Regions from separate parts of the Paenibacillus sp. EC2-1 genome, predicted to be linked through region 1. Evidence: a T-box and tRNA genes for the amino acid it is inferred to sense, from the RefSeq annotation. Region 1 holds a T-box; the other holds one or more tRNA genes.
The links. A T-box is a leader RNA that pairs with one kind of tRNA and senses whether it is charged. The one in region 1 lies ahead of ACK8P5_RS06385 (arginine--tRNA ligase), so its partner is inferred to be a tRNA-Arg.
Positions count from the first base shown of each region.

Region 2: it has a tRNA-Arg gene. The T-box ahead of ACK8P5_RS06385 (arginine--tRNA ligase) is inferred to sense a tRNA for this amino acid. The anticodon was not compared.

Region 1 is NZ_CP186006.1:1,367,969-1,371,390, reverse strand. Features, by position in the region: gene ACK8P5_RS06395 (EamA family transporter) at 189-617, shown strand; gene ACK8P5_RS06390 (class I SAM-dependent methyltransferase) at 787-1,551, shown strand; T-box leader at 1,599-1,818, shown strand; gene ACK8P5_RS06385 (arginine--tRNA ligase) at 1,860-3,422, shown strand, end outside.
Region 2 is NZ_CP186006.1:270,734-274,155, forward strand. Features, by position in the region: gene ACK8P5_RS01470 (PdaC/SigV domain-containing protein) at 1-697, shown strand, start outside; gene ACK8P5_RS01475 (hypothetical protein) at 801-1,283, opposite strand; gene clpP (ATP-dependent Clp endopeptidase proteolytic subunit ClpP) at 1,381-1,977, opposite strand; tRNA gene ACK8P5_RS01485 (tRNA-Arg) at 2,147-2,221, opposite strand; gene ACK8P5_RS01490 (sugar-binding transcriptional regulator) at 2,567-3,422, shown strand, end outside.

The sequences.
Region 1 (3,422 bases):
ACTATTTCCACATATAACGGTTTTTCTGTCCGCATACCCTTCTATTTCCAAAATTCCATTGCAGTGACAACATATCTAAGCACATAACTATCGGTTATTTTTAGCGCAAATTATTGTTTATTTTAAGATTCCTTATTTTACCCCATACTACCTAAAAAGTAGTTTACATATATAAGGAGGCTCTTAACATGCCATTATGGCTTACATATGCTCTACTCTCTGCGGTTACCGCTGCGCTTGTAGCAATCTTCGGTAAAATCGGGCTGCAGAACATTGACGCGAACGCTGCCACTGCGATCCGTTCCGTTATTATGGCTTTATTTTTGCTCGGAGTCGTTGCGGTGCAGGGAAAATTTTCACAGCTTGGTGAGATTTTGTTACAGAAAAAAGCACTCAGCTTTATCGTGCTAAGTGGTGTTGCGGGCGCTCTGTCATGGCTCTTTTATTTTTTGGCATTAAAATATGGCAAGGTATCGCAAGTAGGGCCCATCGATAAGCTCAGTGTGGTGATTGCTGTTATACTGGCCTTTGTATTTCTTGGTGAGAAAATATCGTGGATCAATGTTGCCGGCGTTGCCCTAATTGCTATCGGGGCTCTGTTAGTAGCTGTAAAATAAGCTCAGAGTTCGTGTTCGTTCCATCAACCAAGACTGTTTGAGACGGTCTTGGTTATTATCGACTTTGACTTCCAATAGATAAAACCTATAACTATCATAGTATTTATATATTTCAAATTATAACTGAAGTCATGCACAATAAAGGAACCAATCGTTAAGGAGTGGTCTTATGAGTTCAGCCCAAGTGTGGAAACCAGAGGATTATGACAATCAGATTTCTTTTGTATCAGCCTATGGAAAAGGGTTAATCGAACTTCTAGCCCCTCGTTCAGGAGAACAGATTTTGGATCTCGGATGCGGCACTGGTGACCTTGCTAAGGAGATCTCGGATGCAGGAGCTTTTGTTGTAGGTATGGACTACTCCCAAGAAATGATCAGTAAAGCCCAAGAAAAATATCCTTCGCTCCATTTCATTACAGGAAACGGAGAAAATTTTAGCTTAGACACACCCGTTGATGCGGTGTTCTCTAATGCTGCGCTGCACTGGATGACAAATGCAAAAGATACATTAGCCTCAGTGTACCAAGCTCTAAAACCAGAGGGGCGTTTTGTAGCTGAATTCGGGGGAAAAGGGAATATTGCAGCGATTGTGAATGCGATCGAAGAGGTCCTCTCCTCTGATTACAACATCGACCCAAAAGCTAGTAACCCCTGGTACTTTCCAAGCATTGGAGAATACACTTTTTTACTGGAGAAGATCGGATTTCGAGTAACATTAGCCCATCACTTTGACCGCCCAACAAGACTTCACGGAGGTAAGAATGGGATCAAAGAATGGCTGCACCATTTTGGACAATGTTTTTTCACTGAACTCACACGAGAGGATCAACACGAAGCTTTTGAAAAAATAAGTCAACTTACGGAACAATCACTATGGAAAGACGATGCCTTTTGGGCAGATTATAAAAGACTTCGAGTTGTTGCATATAAATGATGGCTTGCTTTTCTGAAAATATTAGTTATAATGTGGAAAAACAAAATACGAGTTCAATGATTGGGAGAGTAATGATCGACATCGATGTCTAAGCGAGCCGGGGTGGTGGGAGCCGGTACAGGTGAGTTCACGAAGCGGACCCATGAGAACGGTCTTCTGAAATAATTCAGTAGGAAGTCCCGGTTTACACCGTTATAGTATCAAGTGGTTAGACCTGCCGGTTTAACAACGAGAGTGGTACCGCGAGCAATAGTCCTCGTCTCTTATGAGATGGGGGCTTTTTTTTATTTTCTAAGGGGGTATGACATGTGTTAAGTCAGTTCATTATTACAGGGATCGAAAAAGCTGTACAACAGGTCGTCTCATGCATAGAGGAAGTCAAACTACCTGATTCATTTCAAGTAAAAATCGAGCAACCCGTAAATATGGAGCATGGAGATTACTCAACGAACATTGCCATGCAACTTGCTAAACCCTTACGTAAGACACCCATACTAATCGCAGAGCAAATCAAGACTGAACTTGAGCGAGATGAAGCTTTCAGTATGTTGATTCACCGTATTGAAGTTGTGCCGCCAGGCTTCATTAACTTTCACATCCATTGGCCCAGCTGGGCACATATGAAGTTTGAACTGCCACCTTTGTCTAAGAACAAGGTTGTAATTGAACATACTTCGATCAACCCTAACAAGTCTGCCCATATTGGGCACTTAAGAAATTCCTGTATCGGAGATACCCTTGTTCGGCTCATGAGAAAAATCGGATACAAGGTAGAAGTTCACAATTACATTGATGATCTAGGCAATCAACTGGCAGATACGGTTGTGGGCATTCAAAACATATCATTATCCAAAGATCATCTTCGTTTCGGAGATTACTGCTGGGATATTTACGCAGCCATCAATAAGGCTTATCAAAATGATCCAGAACTCGTTAAACAAAGAACCGAAGTACTCCATGCACTAGAGGAAGGAAACCACAACCTTTCATGGATTGGGCTACTTGTAGCAGAGCGAATCGTCAGAGAACACATCGAAGAGATGAAGCAATTCGGAATCGAATATGACCTACTGGTCTGGGAAAGCAGTATCGTTAGAGAAGGGTTCTGGGATACGGCTTTCGAGTTACTTAAGCAAACATCATTATTCCATCAAGAAACTGAGGGGAAGCTCGCTGGTTGCTGGGTTCTGAAACAGTCGACGAACGAGCCAAGTGACGACCATGAGGCTGAGCACAGCATCGATAAAGTGCTTGTTCGTTCAAATGGCATTTTGACCTATACAGCAAAAGATATTGCATATCATTTGTGGAAATACGGTCTGCTACAAAATGATTTTGTATATAAAAAGTTCACTGGGGATGTATGGACAACTGTATCTCACGGTGAGCACCAATCATTCGGTCAAGCTGATACCGTCATCAACGTCATTGATTATAGACAGCAATACCCCCAGATGATGGTCAAGCAAGCGTTAGAGGGTCTTGGATTCACCAAGGAAGCAGAAAAACTTCGCCATGTCAGTTATGGAGTTGTGTCGTTAAGTCCTTCAGCTGCGTCTGATCTAGGAATCGATACATCTGACGGAAAATCTTCTTATGCCATGTCCGGTCGTCAAGGAATTGGCATCAAGGTTACAGAACTGATCCAACGGATGGAAGATGTCATCGAAGATTCCCGTTCCGACAAGAATGGTCTGTCCAGTCGAGAAATCGCCATCGCCTCCATCCGTTACTATCTGCTGCGTTTCGCTTTACAGACAGAGGTCGTGTTTGATCTGAAGCAAGCTACAGAAATATCCGGTAATACAGGTGTCTATCTACTTTATTCTTATGCTCGTGCCCTGAGCGTCCTAAACAAGGCTCAAGACAAA
Region 2 (3,422 bases), 1.1 Mb from region 1:
GATTGTAAACGGTCGGTTGTACATCCCTTACAAAGTGCTGAATGAATACATGGGTATTCAAGGACAATGGAGTCCATCTGCGAAACTGCTAAATATGACAGCGAAAAAACAAAATCCAATCACCATTAAGACAGAAACAGTGAAGAAGAAAATCCTAAATACAACAGCGGTTGTAAATTATCCAGTCATTAGTGGTTTAGAGAATGAAGAGGCCCAGACGAAAATCAACAATGTGCTGAAAAAGAATATGGAAAATGTGTTCGACGCAGCTGAAGGAGACGTGGGCACACTCCCTCCATCCGGAAGCGATTATCCGTATGAGTTCCAAGGGGACTTTGTTGTACATTACAATGCCAATGGCTTATTAAGCATCACGACAAGTGAATACTCCTATACAGGTGGAGCGCACGGGATGACCTTCCGCAATAGCTATACGTTCTCGCTCAAGGATGGAAAGCAGTTGAAGCTTGGTGATTTCATCAACATGCAAGGCAAGAACAAGCAGAAGCTGAACAATCTTGTCCTGAACAAAATGAAAGAAGATGGCGGCTACCTTGGCGGTTTTAAAGGGGTGCCTACAGATGCTCAGTTCTATCTGAAGGATAATGCAGCTGTTCTGTATTTCTCGTTATATGAATACACAGCATACGCTTATGGTTTCCCGGAGTTTGAGCTGAAGTTGAAGGAATGGAAATAGCAGTATTTGAGACTGTGAAAAATAAGGGGCAGAAGCCAAGAAATTGGCCTCTGCCCTTGCTTTATTTCGGTCTATTTTTGACTTCGCTCGATTGAAGGTCTCATTATTTCTCCTGAACGATGGGTGTATTCTTGCTGCGGAAACGGCCGAGTGAATAACCGAGTAATCCTGCTGCGAGAGCAATCAGGGTGCACAAGAGTACAAGGGTTAGGTCCGATGGAATATTTAGAAATAATCGGAGTCCGTAAAGAGGGAAGAAATAAATAAAGGAAACGGGGAGAAGTATGATGAATGATTTTGTCAAATAACCTAATGCAAAAACTAAAATACCCGCTATCCAGTACAGGGAAAACCAGCGAACAAAATAAGATTGGCTTTTTATTCCGAGCAACAGGCCAAGCAGAAATAGTAGTATGACAGCAAAGACAGATGCAACTGTGTGTTGTATATCAGGTGTATTTCCTTTAAACGCAGGAAGCATGTTGATTATGGAAAATGGGATTGAACAGAGGGGAAGTAGTAGAATCAAGGATAATCGGTTACCCACTAGAGTCATCACTCCGATCGCAATATTATTTAAACCCAATTATATCCATAAAATACATGGGGTGTCTAAATATTTCATGCCAAAAAGGCTAACATCCGCATATCAACGGATATTAGCCTCTTATTGTTGCAAAATGTTAGATACCTTGCGGCGGCGTGCTCTCAAGAACTTGGTCGATCAGACCGTATTCCTTCGCTTCAGCAGCAGTCATGAAATAGTCACGATCCGTATCTTTCTCAATACGCTCAAGCGGTTGACCTGTGCGCTCTGCAAGAATATGGTTCAGCTTATCGCGCATCTTCAGGATGCGGCGGGCGCGGATTTCGATATCCGTTGCTTGCCCTTGAGCTCCACCAAGCGGCTGGTGAATCATAACTTCACTGTTAGGAAGCGCAAAACGTTTACCCTTAGCGCCTGCATTCAGCAGGAATGCTCCCATGGAAGCAGCCATGCCGACACAGATGGTTGACACGTCAGGTTTGATAAACTGCATTGTATCGAATATGGCCATACCAGCGGTGATTGATCCGCCAGGGCTATTGATGTAAAGGTGAATGTCCTTCTCCGGGTCCTCAGCTGTCAAGAACAGCATTTGTGCAATGATGGCATTGGCAACTACGTCATTCACGTCGGAGCCGAGGAAGATGATGCGATCTTTCAGCAATCTGGAATAGATGTCGTACGCGCGCTCACCGCGGTTGCTTTGTTCAACGACCATAGGTATGAAACTCATATAAAAAACCTCCTCATTAAATGCATTCCTCATTAAAATACTGTTACCGTATTACCCACATAATAAACAATTTCAACCATAAAGTCAAAGAAAGTCAAACTATTGGGTAAAAAAAAGAGCCGTCATGGGCACTTGTGGGTAAACAATATATAGAAGTTATGAAAATAAATGGCGCGCCCGCGAGGAATCGAACCTCGATCTCAGGCTCCGGAGGCCTACGTCATATCCATTGGACCACGGGCGCAAAATAGCAACGAAGATGATTATACCGCATCTTTTTCGAAAAGACAAGAACAGTGCCAAAGATTCTAATAAGCATGGCTGATGAGAGCGAGACAGAATCCATCTGTATATGAAGAAATTCACACCTTTTGGGAGATACTGTATATGACTTTGACAGTTGTGTATCCACTTTAAGGACAACCTCTTCCTGATGCATAAGAATGCTTAGGGTTGAGAAATATACATTCGGAACACTTGCAACCTCCATAAATATTGGTTAGAATAAGGGTGGGACTTAAAACGCTTGACTGGGACATTTTGCGACCATCGGTAGAAGGTCCAAGACGAAGTTGCAGGAGTGGAAAGCATGCGTAACTTATTAGAATTACAAGAGCAGCTTCTGCCCGATCTCATGGACATTCTCAAGCGAAGATATACGATCCTTCATCAGATCATGTTATCTGGAATGGTGGGGCGCAGGACGCTCGCGGCATCACTGTCAATGACCGAACGTGTGCTGAGGGCCGAAACGGACCTACTGAAAGCACAAGGGCTCATCGAGATTGAGACGCTTGGGATGAGGATTAGCAGTAGCGGACAGAACTTACTTGACCAGCTTGAGCCTGTCATGAATGATTTGTTCGGATTAGCTGATCTGGAGGATAAGATCCGCGAGGCTTACGGGCTGCGTAAAGTAGTGGTTGTCCCCGGTGATAGTGAGTCTTCAGCTGATGTGAAACGTGAACTTGGCAGAGCAGGTGCAAGAACATTACTTAACTATGTCAATAGCGGAGACATCATTGCTGTAACAGGTGGATCAACGCTCGCTGAAGTAGCTGAGCAGATGTCACCGCCGTCAGCTGGTCCTTTAACAGGTTCGTGGTTTGTACCTGCAAGGGGCGGTTTGGGCGAGAGTATGGAGATTCAAGCCAATACTATCGCATCTAAGATGGCGAAGAAGGTAGGAGCCGAATATCGGCTATTGCATGTACCAGATCTGTTGAGCGACGATGCCTATCAGTCACTGGTTCAGGATCACCATATCCGGGACATTGTGAATGTGATACGTCGATCATGTGTTATTGTTCACGGTATAGGAGATGCTATGGAGATGGCTCACCGCAGGAAGCTTGATGAACCTTCAATTAAGGATCTGAAAGCGGAAGGTGCGATTGCCGAATCCTTTGGCTACTATTTCAGTGAAGATGGAACAGTCGTTCATC